2 linked regions of the Blastopirellula sediminis genome follow. The protein of the gene in region 2 binds, or shares a complex with, the protein of the main gene of each other region. Links are inferred from orthologs where the notes say so. Each region holds a gene or a part of one and is shown on either strand. Other genes may lie near its edges.

Evidence for each region.
Region 1: the proteins of LOC68_RS17350 (region 2) and trxA are in contact, whole or in part, in an NMR structure (PDB 2IPA), measured with the Bacillus subtilis proteins. The link is inferred for Blastopirellula sediminis from one-to-one orthologs.

The regions. Positions count from the first base shown.
Region 1 is NZ_JAJKFT010000010.1:1,120,658-1,129,859, forward strand. What follows is about bases 2,456-5,373. They hold trxA (thioredoxin), read right to left. Parts: upstream 4,116-5,373; coding sequence 3,795-4,115; downstream 2,456-3,794. Other genes in these bases: LOC68_RS16165 (hypothetical protein), read right to left, coding at 2,456-3,545; arsC (arsenate reductase (glutaredoxin)), read left to right, coding at 4,317-4,661; LOC68_RS16180 (PSP1 domain-containing protein), read left to right, coding at 4,835-5,373. In the rest of the region: hypothetical protein, read left to right, coding at 113-988; hypothetical protein, read left to right, coding at 1,340-2,212; more of hypothetical protein, read right to left, coding at 2,253-2,455; more of PSP1 domain-containing protein, read left to right, coding at 5,374-5,749; Minf_1886 family protein, read left to right, coding at 5,804-6,301; hypothetical protein, read left to right, coding at 6,298-6,462; co-chaperone GroES, read left to right, coding at 7,237-7,524; prenyltransferase/squalene oxidase repeat-containing protein, read left to right, coding at 7,690-8,805; TNT domain-containing protein, read left to right, coding at 8,939-9,202. UniProt on the Bacillus subtilis protein: Participates in various redox reactions through the reversible oxidation of its active center dithiol to a disulfide and catalyzes dithiol-disulfide exchange reactions.
Region 2 is NZ_JAJKFT010000010.1:1,395,641-1,404,836, forward strand. Bases 2,986-5,897 are described here. They hold LOC68_RS17350 (arsenate reductase ArsC), read left to right. Parts: upstream 2,986-4,187; coding sequence 4,188-4,607; downstream 4,608-5,897. Other genes in these bases: LOC68_RS17340 (DUF695 domain-containing protein), read left to right, coding at 2,986-3,684; LOC68_RS17345 (ArsR/SmtB family transcription factor), read left to right, coding at 3,748-4,104; arsM (arsenite methyltransferase), read left to right, coding at 4,629-5,504; LOC68_RS17360 (ankyrin repeat domain-containing protein), read right to left, coding at 5,690-5,897. Outside these bases: PVC-type heme-binding CxxCH protein, read right to left, coding at 1-254; Gfo/Idh/MocA family protein, read right to left, coding at 344-1,459; AraC family transcriptional regulator, read left to right, coding at 1,678-2,835; more of DUF695 domain-containing protein, read left to right, coding at 2,932-2,985; more of ankyrin repeat domain-containing protein, read right to left, coding at 5,898-7,192; ankyrin repeat domain-containing protein, read right to left, coding at 7,335-8,261; sucC (ADP-forming succinate--CoA ligase subunit beta), read left to right, coding at 8,862-9,196. UniProt on the Bacillus subtilis protein: Catalyzes the reduction of arsenate [As(V)] to arsenite [As(III)]. In vitro, can dephosphorylate para-nitrophenyl phosphate (pNPP).

The sequences.
Region 1 (9,202 bases), 280 kb from region 2 along the record:
CTACCGTAGGGATTCCTCGAAATTCCCTGGAAGCTCAATAGGTGTTTTCGACCCAGTAGTTTCGGGGGAACTCGTCTTTTTCTTACTCAAGACCCTGCGAAGAAAATTGACCATGAAGGTGATGATCGTTCGACGTTTGGCGATGACGTTCGCTCTGCTCGCTTCCCTTCCTTTTTCGGTTGGCGCTTACGCCGCCGAAACCGCGCCGGCTCGCGCCGCGGAAGGGGAAGAAGTCAACATGTTCAAAGCGATCGATCAGGGCGTCATCGACGTGAAGTTCATTCCGATGAACGCGGAACGCGGAACTTTCATCATCACGAATAAGACCGACAAGAAGTTGAAGGTCGAAATGCCTGCGGCGTTCGCCGGCGTTCCGCTCGCCCAATTTGGCGGCGGCGGATTTGGCGGCAACCAAGGTGGCGGCGGCTTCGGCGGCGGTCAGGGCGGACTTGGCGGCGGCGGTGGCGGCGGTAACCAAGGCTTCGGCGGCGGCGGCGGCGGTTTCGGCGGCGGCGGTGGCGGCGGCTTTGGTGGCGGCGGCGGCTTCGGCGGTCAAGGCGGCGGCGGTGGCGGCGGTTTTTTCAACGTCATGCCGAACAAAACGCAGAAGGTCAAAGTCGACGGCGTTTGCTTGGATCACGGCCTCGAAGATCCGAATCCGAAAATCCCCTACGACGTCAAACCGATCGAACAGTACACGACCAAACCGGGCGTCGGGACTTTGTTGCACATGCTCGGCAGCGGCAAGATCGATCAACGCGTCGCCCAAGCGACCGCGTGGCACTTGAACAATGACATGAGCTGGGAAGAGCTGGCCGCCAAGTCGATCAAACATCTCGACGGCCGCGTCGAACCTTACTTCTCGCGAAAGGAAATCGCGACCGCGATGCAAGCTTCCGAGTTCGTCGTGAAGTACGAAGCCGAAATGAAAAAGACGCCGGCGCCGAGCGAATCGCTGAGCGAAAGCGTCTCGACCGACGCCAAATAAGCGTCGCTGCAGAATCAGCAATCCTCCGAAAAGCCTGGCCTACGTGGTCAGGCTTTTTTCATTTCTTGGCGACTGCCGTTCCAAACAAGCAAAATGGAATGGAAAAGACGATCACAACCCCATCCGTGGTGGGGTTATTGCGCTTTTCGCGCAGTAACCGCCAGAGGTGGGACAATTCTACTGCAAATCGCTTGGTCGGGAAACAAATCTCGATTAGTCTAAAATTTCACTACAACACTCGAGCGCACTCGTGTTCGCGAGCGCCCTCAACGCATGGCAGTTCGGCCTGCGAACTCGTCATCATCTTCTCTCTATTGGAACCAGGCGCCGCAGACAGAGGAGCTCTTTCGAATGAAGGTGCAATTTTTTCAGCGATTGGCGACATCCTTCGCCATCTTGGCCACTCTCGCTTTTTCCTTTCCGGTCGCTGCGGATGACGACTCGACGGGTCGTTTCGCCGAGGCGGAAGAAGTGAACATGTTCAAAGCGATGGAAGACGGCATCATTGACGTCAAATTCATCCCGATGAACTCCGAAAAGGGAACGTTCATCATCACGAACAAGACCGCCAAGAAGTTGAAGGTGGAAATGCCTGCGGCGTTCGCCGGCGTCCCGCTCGCTCAGTTCGGCGGCGGCGGTTTCGGCGGTCAAGGGGGCGGCGGCTTTGGCGGCCAAGGGGGCGGCGGCTTCGGCGGTCAGGGTGGCGGCGGTAACCAAGGCTTCGGCGGCGGCGGCGGCGGTTTCGGCGGTCAAGGCGGCGGCGGCTTTGGTGGCGGCGGCGGCTTTGGCGGTCAAGGCGGCGGCGGCGGCGGATTCTTCAACGTCATGCCGGAAAAGACCCAGAAAGTGAAAGTTGAAGGGGTTTGTCTCGACCACGGTCTGGAAGATCCGAATCCGAAAATTCCGTATGACGTCAAGCCGATCGACCAGTACACCACCAAGCCTGGCGTTGCGACTTTGTTGCACATGCTCGGCAGCGGCAAAATCGATCAACGCGTCGCCCAAGCGACCGCGTGGCACTTGAACAATGACATGAGCTGGGAAGAGCTGGCCGGCAAGACGATCCATCATCTCGATGGCCGCAGCGAATCTTACTTCTCGCGGAAGGAAATCGTCACTGCGATGCAAGCTTCGGAATTCGTCGTGAAGTACGAAGCCGAGATGAAGAAGGCGCCCCAGCCAAGCGAATCGCTGAGCAACAGCGTTTCGACTACCGCTCGCTAGAGTTCTTCTCGATGACAATCAAAAAGCCTGGCCCTTTGGGTCAGGCTTTTTTCGTTTCCGCCGGAGAAACTCGCATCTTTTGCGACAGTCCCCGTTCGGCGGCGGCCAAGCGGGCCGCCTGTTTTTCGAGGTCTTCGTGCCGAACCGACAACCATTGTTGGAAGCGGCGATACTCGTCGGCGATTTCGGTCCGACGCTCTTCGAGCCGAGCGAGCAGATCGTTGACTTCATTTTGACGGCGTCGCCAAATCGCGGCGGCGTCTTCATGCGACTGGCGAATCTTCACTCGCAGTTCGGCGGTCCGTCGAGTCAATTCGGCGGTCGGCGTATGTCGCATCAGTTCAGGCCAGAGTTCCGCAACGACCAGTTGCGATTCGAGCGCCTCGCGATGTTTCTCGCGTAGTTCCTGTTCGATCTTTTCAACCGCGGCCTGGCGCTGTTCAAGGCGCGACTGTCGCTGGTCGAGCTGGGTCGCCATCTCGATCAGCTCCGCTTCGCCCCGTTTGCGGGCCTGCTCTTGCAGTTCGCGTTGCCGCAAAACCTCCATTTCCCACACTTGGCGTTCGCGGGCCAGTTCGGCTTGTTCGCGACTATAGACGAGCGCGTCGCCGGCTTGGCCTCGCTCGGCGTCGGCAAGTTGCGCGGCGATCTCGTCGAGTTCGGCCAGGCGCTTTTCGAGCGTCTGCTGACGCTCGTCCAGTTGTCGCTCTCGGTCGCGGATCTGCGCCGAGAACTTTTCGACCGCCGCTTGTTGCCCTTTCACTTCGGCCAGCTTGCGATCAACGGCGCGCCGTTCGGCCGTCGCTTTTTCTTCGAGCGATTCTTGCGTGATCCGCAACTGTGCGGCGCTCTTCGCCAGGCGAGCGTCTTCGCGCTTTTGCGCGCCGCGGGTTTGTTCGAGTTTGGCCGCTTGTTGATCGAGCTTCAGAACCTGCGCTTCGATTTCGTTCTGGCGATCGTTGAGCGCGGCGTCGCGCTCTGCGAGTTCGCGTTCACGGCGATCGAGCAGTTTGGTTCGTTCGGCGAGCGCGGCCGCATGTTGATCGACGCCGAGTCGTGCGATGCGGGCCTCGTTATCGATCGCCGCCATCTGCGATTGCAGTTGCGCTTCGCGGCGCTCGAGTTCGGTCCGTTGCTGGCGAAGAATGTTCGACAACTCTTCCAGATGACGGCGCTGGGCCGGCGAAAGTTCGAGCGGTTCCAGCTTGGCGACGATGTCGTCGTCGGTCATTTCTTTGGCGGGCGCTGGCGTAGCCGGAGCGCTGCTTGGCACGTGCGGACCATCGACGCGCATCGCATCGACCGACTTCTTTTCGGCCGGCGATTCGGGCATCTGCTCGTTTCGTGTTTTGCGCTGAGTTGCCATGAGGCGATCGACGAGTTAGCTAGCGTTACAACCGATAAAGTCCTCCGCTCCTAATTTGACATCGGCAGTTTTCGCCATCGACATTCAATCTGGTTCGTCCTGGTAAACTTTTGCGCATAAAAAAAGGGAGACCGGGGTCTCCCTTTTGCGCTTTTTGCTATCGCTGCTGTCGCCAGCATCGACGCTTTGCTTGGATCAATTGGGCCTTAGCCCCAATTAAGCCTTCGCGCTGTCGATCGCTTCTTGCAACTTGGCTTTCGGCTGCACGCCCATGAACTGCGAGACGACCTGGCCGCCTTTGAAGACCATGACCGTCGGGATGCTCTGAATGCCGTACTTGCGAGCGAGGTTCGGGCTTTCGTCGGTATTGACCTTACCAACCTTGGCGCCGCTTTCGTATTCCTTGCTGAGCTGGTCGATCACCGGGGCGAGTTGACGGCACGGACCGCACCAAGGGGCCCAAAAGTCAACCAAAACCGGTTCGGCCGACTGCAACACTTCCGTCTCAAAATTGGCTTCGTTAAATTCCATCGCCATGGCGAATCATCTCCACAACCGTAAAATATCTTGTTCCAAAGCGCCAACGATCCAGGCGCTTCTGGCTTTGCTGGCAGAAACCGCTCAATTATAGGTAGGGGTGAGGGGGTGTCAACGAACCCGACTCGCCCGCCAATTGATCCTAAAGCGGTCTGCAGCATGCGTTTCGTGCGTCTGCGGCGTTACTTATTAGGATGCTCTATGTCTTCCCAGGTTACGATCTATCACAATCCGCGCTGCCAAAAGAGCCGCCAAACGTTGGAACTACTGCGATCCCATGGGGTTGAGCCCAAGATCGTCGAGTACCTGAAGTCGCCGCTCGATGAAAAAACGCTAGCAAAATTAGTGAAACAGCTCGGGGGGGACGCGAAGCTGCTGGTTCGGGAAAAAGATTGGCGAAAGCTCGGATTACCGCAACCGGCTGATTCGGAGGAGATCCTGCAGACCCTGGCGGAACATCCTGCGCTGATCGAGCGTCCAATTGTCGTCAGCGGCGGAAAGGCCCGCTTGGGACGGCCCCCCGAGAATGTGTTGGAATTGCTGTAACGCTTCCGGCGGTTTCTACCCGCGGTTCTCGCATTCCCCTATCCGGTACGGCTATAGTAGACTTGTCCGCCGGAATTCGCCCCTTACGCGGCGCGTTCCCTTTCCTGACGATAACCTTCGAGCGCCGTCGACTTGCTGGTCGCGGCGAGCGTCGAAAAACATAGAAACGGCTGATGGCTGATTACGTAGTCCGTTACGGGTCGATGCGTCTGTTAGGCGTATTTTCGGCACGAGCGAAAGACGAGTTTCAAAGAGACGAGTCGGTCATCGTGCGGACCAAGCGCGGCCTGGAGAACGGAACGGTGTTGTGCGCTGCGACCGACCAAGCGGTCGCGATGCTCCCCGATCCGACTCGCGGCCACATCCTTCGCGGGATGACTGCGGAAGACGAAAGCGAAATCACGCATTTGCGGAACAACTCGTCGCGCGAATTCGAGTTGTGCCGCAAGTTCGTGGAGCAATTGCAGCTCGACATGCAACTGGTCGACATCGAGCACTTGTTCGGCGGAGAACGGATCGTCATTTATTACCTGGCCGAAAACCGGGTCGACTTCCGTGATCTGGTGAAGTTGCTCGCCGCCGAGTTCCATACGCGGATCGAGATGCGGCAAATCGGCGTTCGCGACGAAGCGAAACTGCTGGCCGACTACGGCGACTGCGGCAAACCGGTTTGCTGCAACACGCACTTGTCGGAGATGCCGCCGGTCTCGATGAAGATGGCCAAGCTGCAGAAGGCGACGCTCGATCCGACCAAGATCAGCGGACGCTGCGGGCGACTGAAGTGCTGTCTCCGCTACGAATACGATACGTACGAAGAACTGCAGCGCGAGCTGCCGCCGATCGGCGCCGACGTCGTGACGCGCGACGGACGAGGAAAAGTGATCAATCAAGAGATCCTGGCCGGTCAGGTTCTCTTGCGAATGGAAGATAATCGCACGATTCTGGTCGACGCCGGCGAAGTTTTGTCGGTGGTCAAAGCGGCCCCGCCGCAGGCGAAAAAACGCCGAAAACCAGACCGAGGCGAAAATACATCCCAAAATAGAAGTAACGAGTCGTCTCCGGACGATGATGCATCGGCGGGCGAATAGCGCCCCGCCGTATTGCACCGCAATCCAACCTTTCGCCCAACCACCACGTACGCCATGACTGACGAAACCTATTCCGACTTTATGCGGATGCTGAAAGATGATCCGCGATTTAAGCTGGAAGCGTACCAGTTTGTGCGCGAAGCGCTCTCCTTCGGCCAAAACTACTTCGAGCTGAATGACGAGGATGAGGAAGACGACGATCTCGCCCTCGACGAAGAGGAAATGATCCTCGACGACGACGAGTTCGACGATGAGGATGACGATCCGGAGTGGCAGGAACAGGAACGTCACCTGACCGGGCAGATGCTGTGCGAAGCGATCCGCAACTTCGCCCAACAGCAGTACGGCCTGATGGCCAAGACGGTCCTCAACAGCTGGGGCGTCGAGACTACCAGCCACTTCGGCGACATCGTCTACAACCTAATCGACATCGGCATGATGAAGAAGTCGCCGCAAGATCGCCGCGAAGATTTTGACGGCGTCTACGACTTTGAGGACGCATTCGTCCGTGATTTCCGGATCGAAGTTACCGAGGAATCTTCCCCGCGATGAGTCGACCGAAGAAAAAATCGCCGCCGCCGGCCGAGCTTTCTCCCTACATGCTGCCGACCTGCGATCCGCCGCAGGCGCATCCGAAGGTGATGCGGTTTCTCTTGGTCCTGATGGCCGGCTGGCTGTTGTTTCTGGTCGCCATGGCGTCCGACAAGCTGTAGTCGGAAAGCGATGCAGCCGGAGAAGGGGAGCTAAAAAAGAAGCCGCCTTCGAACGCGCATGTGGGCACGCTCCAAGGCGGCATTCGATGCAACCGGCGTCGCGAACCAAGGACCTGAGGTCCCATTAGCGTTCGCAGTTAAGCGCTCGCTTGATTTCGACGCTCCGGATCGATCCTAGGTTGAGGATCTGCCGAAAACGCCTCCTAGCCGAGACTCGCCACAATTATCGAGGAAAGGGAACATGTGGCTGCGACTAATCGTCGCGGATGGGCGAATCGCGATCAATCAAGCGAGCAGAAAACCGGCTGCTCGTGGTGGTACGACGTATCTCCGTCGTCCCGACGGCAATCTCGCGCATCCCTTCGCGTCAACTAACTTATGATAAGGTCTCCCGTCAGCGGGCTTGTTACCCAATGGCGGAAGATCCGGACGTGACGCATTCTTTTGAGAGTTAATTTTGACGTTGCTACGGTTTGAATCCTGATTTTCAGGATGGCCGTTTCGTTTTTCGACATCGCCAAAATTGTTACTGCCTGAAACGTCAACCTAGCGAAACCGACACTTGAGTTCAAGCAAAAACTGAGAGATTCTCGCCAGCCGGGGGGTCTTTTCCTCGACTTGATACTCCCGCGGTCAGATGCCAGAATCGTGGATTGCCTCTTTTAACGCGCAGACCCCTATTCGCTGCGCCCGTCCATCCCCTTGGATCGGTAAGAGAACTCGCGAAAGAAGATCGATCGCGACTTTGCGCCCTGTATGGAGTTCAATCCAAAGATGAAGATCGTTCCCCTTGGTGACAACCTCGTGGTGAAACGTCTCGACGCCGAAGAGACGACCGCCGGCGGCATCGTGCTTCCCAACTCCGCTCAAGAGAAGCCCAAACAAGGACGCGTCCTCAGCGTCGGCGACGGGCGACTGCTGTCCGACGGCAAGCGGGCCGGGCACGACGTCAAGGAAGGGGATCGGGTCTTGTTCTCCTCGTGGGCAGGAACCGAAATCAAGATCGGAGATCAAGAGTTGTTGATCATGAGCGAGGCTGAGATTCTCGCCGTGCTCGAATAATCCCTACAACTAGAACTTGCTGGCCTCCAACGCCGGCGGTCCTAGAATGGAAGCGTCCCTCCAGAAAATCGGGGTGGCAGGCCAGTCACCGATTACGCCGGTTTCCGAGCGGAAACAATCCCAACATCCGCTCCCAGGTACTTTCATTCCAGAAGAGGAAATTTGATGCTTGCTCTTTTCTCACTCCGTCGAGGACTGGCCATCGCTGCGCTAGTCGCGTTCTGCTCGCCGATCCTGGCTGCTGACGACGACCGCGCCGCCTACGACAAAGCGATCACTTCGGCCATTAACTATCTAGCCGGACAACAAAACGAAGATGGTTCGTTCGGCGAAGCGTCCCCAATCGGCGTGACCGGGCTTTGCACGGCCGGCATTCTTTCGCATGGCCGCACCGCCGACGATCCGGTCGCGAAGAAGGCCCTCACCTATTTGGAATCCCAGATCAAGGAAGATGGCGGCATCTACGCTGAAGGGAGCACCCACAAGAACTACGAAACGTCGTTGGCCGTTCTGGCGTTCGCCGCCGGAAACAAAGATGGCCGCTACGACAAACTGCTGGCCGGTACCGACAAGTTCCTGAAAGGGATCCAGTGGGACGCCAGCGAAGACAAAGAAGAATCGGATACTTTCTACGGCGGCGCCGGTTACGGCGGTCACAAACGTCCTGACCTGTCGAACACCGCATTCATGATGGAAGCGCTCAAAGCGACCGGCACTGGTCCAGAAGACGAAGCGATGAAGAAGGCGCTGATCTTCGTTTCGCGCTGCCAGAACCTCGAATCGGAACACAACACGTCGGAATTCCCGGCCAAGAACCCGGACGGCGGTTTCTATTACACCATCGCCGCCGGCGGCAATAGCCAAGCGGGCGAAACCCCCAACGGCGGTCTGCGGAGCTACGGCTCGATGACCTATGCCGGTCTGAAGAGCATGATCTATGCTGGCGTCGACAAAGATGACCCGCGCGTCAAAGCCGCTTCCGAGTGGCTCGGCAAGCATTACACCCTGCACGAAAACCCGGGCTTGGGCCAGCAAGGCTTGTTCTACTATTACTTGACCGCCGCCAAAGCGCTGGACGCTTTTGGCGAAGAAGAGTTCGGCACTGCCGACGGCGCCAAGCATCCGTGGCGCGCCGAGTTGCGAAAGGAACTCCTCGGACGACAACAAAAGGACGGCAGCTGGGTCAACGAAACGACCCGCTGGATGGAAGGAAGCCCGGTGTTGGTTACCGGTTACACCTTGCTGGCGATGGAGTACGTCCAGCCGGAAGCGGGCAAGTAAGCCGCTGCCATCAAGCAATTGAACTTCAAAACATGCCAGGTTCCGCCTGGCATGTTTTTTTGTACGCTCTCCCCGTCGGCCGGCTAAAATCAAACGCTATCGACAGCTCGCCTCACGAAAATCGAATCTGCTCATGCGCTACCTCTCGCCCGCCAAGCGTCTTTCGCTCGCTCTACTCCTTCTCGTTTTGCTTTCGGCTTGCGATCGCCAGGCGGTCGTTGATTCGAAGTGGACCAATCCCAACGGCAGCATCCGCTGGCCGCCGGACGAAGGTTTTGCAGGGAAGCCGGCCGATGTGGAAATCGCCGCCGGTGTGCAACTTGAGCGATGGGGCTATCCCGGCGGCACGTTCGTTTCCAACCTTGGCGTTCCTCCGGCTGATCTTTCGCTCGCGCCG
Region 2 (9,196 bases):
TCGATGTTCGCGTAGATCATCAGCCCGTCATAACGGCTGAGCCGTTCTTTGTTGAGGGCGTTGACGTCTTCGGTGTATTCGATGTTAATGCCGCGCTCTTTCATCGCCGGAATCATCTGGGCGGCGCGATCGGCGGGGCGGTGATGTCCCTGGTCGCCGAGGAACAAGATCCGAATCGGCGAATCGTCCGCGGCGCGGGCGAGGGGACTTAACAGCGAGAGGAACAACAAAGAGGCGGCGAGCAATCGAATCACGGCGAAACTCCGGCCTGAACGCCTGCCGCAGAGTCGACAGGCGCTTGGGTGAAGGGAAATTATCAATAGAACCGCAGCACGCTGGCCAACTAGGCGAGCGTGAAGTCAGGCAGGCGAACGATCTCGCCTCCCTGTTTGGTCGACTGATGAGCACACAAACCGACGCAGGTCCAGTTGGCGCTGATCACGGCGTTCGGCCACGGATCGCGATCTTCGGCCAGGGCGCTGGCGAACTCATGGGCCAGGTGCGGGTGCGATCCGCCATGGCCGGCGCCTTGAATGAACGACAAGTGTTCGACGTCTTGAATCGCGGTGGTGAACTTCTGGATCTCGGCCGGCAAACGGCTGGCGAAATCGGGCACCGTGATCCGCTGGGCGATTTCGTGCTCCGGCTTTTTCGCCGTGTGGAGCACATGCTCTTCCCCTTCGATCAGCGCCCACTCAAAGCTCTTCTTGGCGCCGTAGACGTCGAAGCTTTCGCGATACTGGCGAGCCGTGTCGAACAGGAACCGCCAGATGTGGGCGGCGACCGGGCTATCTTTCAGCTTGATGTGGCAGGACTCGACGGCGTACTGATTGCCCGACTTCTCGGCGAGTTCCGGAGAAATCACGCCAGAGCCGAAGCAGCTAACGTACTCAGCGCGGCTGTTCATGAGTCCCAGCACCGGACTGACGACGTGCGTCGCATAGTGCATCGGGATCATCCGTTCCCAGTATTCGGGCCAACCTTCCATGTCCTGCGGATGCGAGGCGGCCATATATTGAATATCGCCCAGTTCACCCTTCTCGTACAGGTCTTTGATGAAGAGAAATTCGCGGCTGTAGACGACCGTTTCGGCCATCATGTATTTCAAACCAGTCTCAGCGACTTTCTCCACAATCTGGCGGCACTCTTCGATGGTCGTCGCCATCGGCACGGTGCACATGACGTGCTTGCCGGCGTCGAGCGCCTTGAGCGACATCCAGCCGTGATCCGGAATCGGCGAATTGATATGGACGAAGTCGACGTTCGGGTCGGCCAGCACCTCGTCGTAGGTGGTGTACCGCTTTTCGATTTCAAAGGCGTCGGCGATTTTGTGCATTTCCGCTTCGTTTCGCCGGCAGACCCCGTACATGTTGACTTGCGGGTGACACTTGTAGATCGGAATGAACTCGGAGCCGAAACCGAGACCCACAATCACCACATTGAACTGTTTCGTACTCATCGAATTATCCTTCGGGCGAGAAGATGCATGGAGGTGCAGCGCACGGTGCAAGCGACTGCCTGCTTCCCGTTCTTATAACCTGACTTCTAGCGCACATGAAAGCCAGGAGAAAACGCGAACGCGATCGGAGGAATTTTACATAAGGCGAGCAGTATCTGCAATTTTCTGTCTACAATGGAGGCAACTCCGCCGCTCCTCTTTTCGGTAAACGTTCGCACATGAAACGCCGCAAGACCGTCGCCCTGTTGATTGAAACGTCCAATGCGTACGCGCGTGGGCTTTTGGAAGGGATTATCTCGTATGTGCACGAGCATCAGCCCTGGTCGATTTATCTGCCGGAGCAAGAGCGCGGCGCGTCGCCGCCGGCGTGGTTAAAAAGTTGGCGCGGAGACGGCGCAATCGTCCGCATCGAGACTCCGCAAATCGCGGCCGTTGTGAAAAAGCTTAAGATGCCGGTCGTTGACGTCAGCGCGGCGCAATTGGTGCCCGGCGTGCCGTGGGTCGAAACCGATGACGGCCAGATTGCACGTGCCGCCGCCGATCATTTGCTAGAGCGCGGCTTTCGCGAATTCGCCTTCTGCGGCGAACCTCACTTCAATTGGTCGAAGTGGCGCGAAGAGAATTTTGTCGAACGTTTGAAAGAGGCGAAGCGCCGCTGTCACATCTTCGAATCGACGTCGCGCGATAGCGAGGCCTATTCGTGGACGCGCGAGAAGCGACGCATGGCGCAGTGGCTGCACAAGCTGCCGAAGCCGGTCGGGCTGATGGCTTGTTACGACATCAAAGCGCAGCAAGTCCTCGACATCTGCCGCGAACTGGAAATCGCCGTGCCGGAACAAGTGGCGGTGATCGGCGTCGATAACGATCGCTTGCTCTGCGATCTTTGTTCGCCGCCGCTCTCGAGCGTGATTCCCGACACGCGCACGACCGGTTACGAAGCGGCGCGGTTGCTCGATCGTCAAATGAACGGCGAGAACGTCGCCGACGAAGGAATCTTCATTCCGCCGCTCGGCATCGCGACGCGCCAATCTTCCGACGTGATGGCGACCGAAGATCCGATCATCGCCCGCGCGATGCAGTTCATTCGCGAACATGCGTGCGACGGCGTCAACGTGCAAGACGTGTTGACGGTCGTTCCGTTGTCGCGGCGCGTTTTGGAATATCGCTTCAAAGAAGCGGCCGGCAAGACGCCGCACGAAGCGCTGGTGCAAGTTCGTCTCGATCGCGTGCGTCAATTGCTCCGCGACACGCAACTCTCGATGGCCGACATCGCCGACCGAACCGGCTTTGAACATGTCGAGTACATGAGCTCGGCATTTCGTAAGAAGACCGGCATGTCCCCATCCGAATATCGCCGCCAGGTACAGCCGAAGTAGGAAATCTTGGCTTAAGATCGTTGAATCGTTCGCTCGTTAGGCGGATAATCTGGCGGAAATCTTCTATTTCCGCATCCGCAACTGACAGGCGAATCTATGAGCGACGATTGGGACTTCTTTCCGCTGTTGGTCGATGATGAGCCTGCTTCGATCCTGGTCGACCTGGGTTTGGTTGAAGAGGCGCCGATCGCCGGGCTGACGCAGATGACCTATCTGCGACTCTACATGCGCAGCCCGCGCGAGGACGGGCTTTCGAGCCAAGAAGAATACGAGCGTCTTTGCGAAGTGGAAGATGCGTTGTCCGCCGCGATCGAAGATTCGGAGGACGTCCTTTACGTCGGCCGCAACACCTCCGGCGGTTGTCGCGATTTCTATTATTACGCCGCCAGCGGAACGGCCGCCGAAAGCCAACTGTCGCAAGCGATGGTTCCTTTCACGGAATACGAATTCGAAACCGGCGTCCAGGATGACGACGATTGGTCGATCTATTTTGAATTCCTCTATCCCGATCCGCGGCAGATGCAGTTCATTCAAAACGGACGCGTGCTGGCGAGTCTCGAAGAAGCGGGGGACAAGAGCGAGATCGAGCGTGAAGTGACCCACTGGATCTATTTCCCGTCGGCCGACAAGCGGGCGGCGTTCGTTACCTTGGCGACGGCCGAAGGATTTGAAGTGGCGGAGCAGCAGGACGACGGGGAAGGGGAATGCCCCTTCGCGCTGATGATGCGTCATGTTACTGCGGTCGACTATTCGTCGATCAACAACGCTGTGCTTGTGCTGTTTGATCTGGCTGGAGAGTGCGAAGGAGAATACGCCGGCTGGGAGACGAGCGTCGAACAAGGGGAATAGCGGCCGATAAGCCGTGGAGGGGGGCTTTTCTATATTCGCCTGCGCGCATATAGTTAGTGAAGCATGAAAACCATTCCCCAAACGCTGAATCCTGAGCTGGCTTTCCGCGCCTTGTCGGATCCGACAAGACTGCGGATTCTGCATTTGCTGCGCAAGGGAGAGCTGTGCGTTTGCGATTTGGTCAACGTGCTCGACGTGCCGCAGCCGACGGCTTCGCGACATTTGGCCTACCTGAAAAAGTCAGGCTTGGTCGCGGCTCGCAAGGAAGGGTTGTGGCAATACTACCGGCTGATTCCGCCGGTCAGCAAGTTTCATAAGTCGCTGCTGAAGTGCGTCGCCGATAGCGTTGAGCTATCGCCGCAACTGCAGGCCGATCAAGACTATTTGTCGTCCTGCGGCCAAGGCGACTGTTGCGGTTAGCGTGATCTCACGCAGGTCGCGACATTTTTTTAACCATTAAATTCGCGTAAGCGAATGTAGTAGTTTTTAAGAAGGCGAAGGAGATGTCCGTGAAACGCGTTCTAGTGCTGTGCACCGGCAACTCTTGCCGCTCGCAAATGGCCGAGGCTCTGTTCGAGTCGCTCAGCGAAGGGGAGTGGCAATCCGAGTCGGCCGGCTCCAAGCCGTCCGGCTACGTTCATCCCCTCGCGGTTCGGGCGATGGCGGAGCTCGACGTCGACATCTCGGCCAACGAGAGCAAGCATGTCGAACTGTTCGCCGATCAACCGTTCGACCTGGTCGTGACCGTTTGCGACAACGCGAAAGAGGCCTGTCCGGTATTCCCCGGCGCGAAGCTGACGCTTCACTGGCCGTTTGACGATCCGGCCGATGCGACCGGCGACGACGAAGAAAAGATGGTCATGTTCCGCCGCGTACGGGACGAGATCAAAACGAAGATCGCATCCTACTTGCCGACCGCCTAGCCTGACTTACGGAGAAGCCCCATGTCCAACGAACAAATCAACGCAATCAAATCAAACTACGGCGCCGTCGCAACCAGCGGCTTGTCGAGCGAGCATGCCGGCGTCAAAGCGGTCGCCGCCGCGTTCGGTTACACCGAGGAAGAGCTCAGCTCGATCCCGGCTGGCGCCAACATGGGTTTGTCGTGCGGCAATCCGACCGCGACCGCCAATCTGCGCGAGGGAGAGACGGTCGTCGATCTTGGTTGCGGCGGCGGTCTCGACGTCTTCTTGGCGGCGGCCAAAGTCGGCCCGACCGGCAAGTCGATCGGCATCGACATGACGCAGCAGATGATCGATCTGGCTCGCAAGAATTTGGCCAACAGCGATCTGCCGGTGGAGAACGTCGAGTTTCACCTGGCGACGATCGACGATATGCCGTTGGCCAATATCAGCGCCGACTGCGTGATCAGCAACTGCGTTATCAATCTGGCTCCGGACAAGTCGGCCGTCTTTCGCGAGATCGCCCGCATCTTGAAGCCAGGCGGCCGCGTCGCCGTCAGCGACATCGCGCTGAAGAAGCCGCTGCCGGAAGAGCTGGCGACTGATATCTCGGCCTTGGTCGGCTGCATCGCCGGCGCGATTCCGATCGAAGAGTATCGCCAAGGGTTGCTCGACGCGGGATTCGCCGCGGTCGAAGTGATTGACGACGGCGCCGATCTGAACGCCTACGCCAAAGTCGAAAACCAGTCAGGTTGCTGCTCACCTACCATGAGCGACGACCCGCTGGCGATCATCGACAGCGGCTGCTGCACGCCTTCCAATGAGCCTGGCATTCATGAACGCCTGGCGGAACTGCTGAAGAAGTACGACGTGAACGACTACGCAGCGAGCGTGAAGGTTTACGCGGTAAAGCCGTAGAAACGTGGTCGCATTGTGGCGGTTTTTCGCAGGATTCCGCCTGTAGCGATTTGACTTGCCGCGTCCGTGTGACAGGCTTCCCAATGGGCAACTGTCACTTTTCAGGACGCGCAAATCTCATGTCTTATCTCATCTTGTTCTGTGCTCTCGTAGGCATCGGCTGTTACTTGGACTGGGACGTCATGCTAACTGCCGGGGTCACTTTCGGCGGGTTGGCCGTTTGGTTCTTGCTCTTGAACCGCCGGATCGCGATTCCGAAGTAACGCGCTGTTGATCATCTCCACGGTATCTTGATCGCCGCGCATCGTCGCTTCTTCGATGGCGGTGCGGCCGGTGATTTCGCTGCGCGGGTTGGGCTCTTTGACGCCTGCGTCGAGGAGCAGCTTCACAATCTCCTTTCGCCCCTGACGTGCGGCGAACCAGATCGCCGTATCGCCGGAGGGATCGACCGCGTCGACGTTGGCGCCTTTGTCGATCAGATACTTGGCGATCTCCGGCGTGTTGGCCATCATCAGCAGGGTATGTCCCTCTTTGTCGACGTAGTTCACGTCGAAGCCGCGATAGACGAGTCCTTCGAGTTCCTCCAGTTTGCCGGTCGAAGCGGCGTTCACCGCGCGGCGTTCGCGGTCCCCTCGTTCCTCGCTGTTGTTTTGATTCGCCCAGATCACGCCGAAGATCACCGCATGCACGATCGCCAGAAAGATGATCGCGCCGACGATGTTGCTGATCACTTTGCCGAACGCGCCGGATGCGATCTCGGCGGCGGTTCCCTTGATCAACCGATTAGGAGTCATCGTCCCCGGCGGAGGCAACAAGCCGCGACTGACCTCGTCGTAGATGCCGATCGCGCAGACTTCAGCGCCGACCGGTACGCGTTTCTCTTTCAATCGCGGAACGACGAGCTCCGGACTGTATCCTTCCGGCAGCACTTCTTCGTCTTCATCCTCTTCGTCGTCGTAGTCTTCCTCTTCTTCTTCCTGGCGAATCTCGGCGTCCCACTGGGCCAGCTTTTGCAGGTTGCCGTCCTTGTCGCGGGGGAAGAGATCGTCGGCGGTTAGCTTGCCGAGACGCATGTTCTTCTCGACGTGTCCATCTTCGTCCGACCAGACTTCGCCGAAGACGCTCAGCAGGCTCACGAGCTTCATGCCAGAGCGATCTTCGAACTCGGTGTTGCGGAGAAAGTTGGCGGCGTTTTGGGCGGCGTCGTAGCCGTGCACAAACTGTTCTTCAAAGCCTTCGAGCGAAGGAAAGCCGAATATCCGCACGTCGCCGCGCGGTCCGCGAATGACGCAAGGGACCATCAGGAAACCGGCGAAGTCGGAGCCTTGCGTTTCCTGTTCGGGCATGTCGGCCGGGCCGCGGCTCATCAGGTCGTATTCGCAGACCACGCATTCTTCGCCGCTGAAGGGGGCGATCAGCGGATCACTCACTGGATGGATCGTCCCGCTGACCGCGACTACCTTGCCGTCTTCCAGTGGATCTTGGCGGTCGATGTCGCCGATGCGAGCCGAGTCGCGCCACGCCGTCCAGGCGTTTTGCAATGCGCCGAGGCAAAAGAAGACGACTAGCCCGGCGATCGCAGCGCCGATGATATTGCCAGGCCATTCAAAGACTTGATTGAGCCAGTAAAAGTAGCCGCAAATCAGGCCTGCCAGCAGCAGCAAGGCCAACACGCATCCGCGCAACATCGGTCGGGTGACTCAAGTAAGAGGGAACGGGCGAAGCGGCGGACGTCGCCGATCAGCCCGATTCGTGACAATGTAGTTGGGCGAAAGTCGATAATCTACCAAGGCGCCTCTTTCGCGCGACGCCGGTGGCGAATTAAGGCAGTTACTTGGCGCCGGCTTCTTTCAGCAGCTTGACCAGCTTCCCTTGGCCGCACAGTTCCGCTTCCTCCAGCGGCGTTCGCCCCGAGTTGGGACTTATCGCCTCGAGGTCAGCGCCGGCGTCAATCAGCTCTTTTACCTGGGCGGCGTTACCCATTTGGATCGCGTGACCTAGCGCTTTGCTGCGCTGCGCCCCATCGCTCGTGTCGATAAACGGGGCGTCGTATTCGTCCCAGGATGGGCTTACGACGCCGTTGCGGTAAAAGAATTCCGGGTGGTGCTTTTTGATCAATGGATGCGGCGTGTGCTCATAAAAAAAGCTGGGGTACATTCCAGGATAGGAGAACGGCTGTAATGCGATCTTTGTCGATGGCGTAAAGCTGAAGCAAAGCCACGAATCGTCTGGTGCGACAGGCGATGGCGCGGGATCGAAGGAGTTGTCCAGTATCGGCATGTCGTTGAGCGCCACCAATTGTTTGTCGTCATAAACAAAGGGATCGAACCTTGGCAGAGGCGAAAGTGCTGCGGCGCTGGTTGGTGCAACTGCCGTGTAAGTCGGCGGTGAAACTGGAATCGGCAACCCCGTGGCGAAGCAGAACTGGGCGACTTCATCATGCGAATGGAGACGTGCCCAGTTCCAGGTGAACAAAGTTGCCGGGATGCCCAGGGCCGCAAAGACGACGGCGATCATGGTCCGCCGCCAAGCAAAATCACCACTGGGCGAATCGGGCTCTTCCTGTGGCGAATCAGGCCGCTCGCTCTTATCCCTCCAGGCGATTTGCAGAACGCCCGACCAAAAGACGATGGTCAACGTCACTAGGGCAATCCCTGTCAGGCTGTCCCACCGAAAGTTGCTGGGACGAAGTCGCCAGAAGTAGAACCCGGCCTGGGCGGCCGCGACGGCGAATAGGCAGAGCAGGGTGCGCATCATGGTCTCCGAAGTAGCGGGCACGCGCGGTTCGGCATGGCGACAAAGCTGGTAACCGTAATTCTCTCCCTCCGCGGGAGTTCGGTCCAGGCTTTTGTCTCCGCGGCCAGGTGTCGCAATTTCGTCTCGAAACGCGAGAGTGGAAGTCAAAGTGACATCTGCTAGCTGAAGCGATAGGCGTTTAATCGGCCTCAGATGGAAGGATGGATAAGATTTAGGGGCTGTTTTCCGGTTTTTCGGCCCCGTTCCAGATTTGGCACACCTCTCGCCATATACGTCTCCCAACTTCCCCCCAAGTTCGGAGACTTTACGATGCTCGCCTTTCAATCCAGCCTGATTTTCGCCGGTTTCATCTTCTCGATGGTCGCTCTGACGTTCGCTTTGCGTCCGGTCAAAAAGACGACTCCGTTCGGCGTCTAAAACTTGCCAATCTTCGGGTGACGCCAAATCGGAGGGCGCCCCGAGATTGCTCGGCCAATTCTTCCGTGAAAATGTCGACAGGTTCATTAACCACAAAAGCGCTATGGTTGACCCTGTTTGGTTATGAATCGATAATCCGGCTTTTACCGCACCATGACGCCTCGACTCAGTCGGATTTAGTCGATGAAAATTCACGAATACCAGGCGAAGCAGCTTCTCCGCGACGCAGGCGTCGCCGTCCCGCGTAACATCGTCGCTAAGACGCCCGAAGAGGCGGCCAAGGCGTACGAAGAGCTCGGCGGCAAAATTGCCGTCGTCAAAGCCCAGATCCATGCCGGCGGACGCGGCAAGGGGACGGTGAAAGACAATCCCGATCAACGGGGCGTCGTGTTGGTCAAATCGGCCGACGAAGCCAAAGCGGTCGCCGCGGCCCTGCTCGGCAAAGAGCTGATCACCATCCAGACCGGTCCCGAAGGGAAGCAGGTCAATCAGGTGCTCGTCGAAGAAGGTTGCGACAT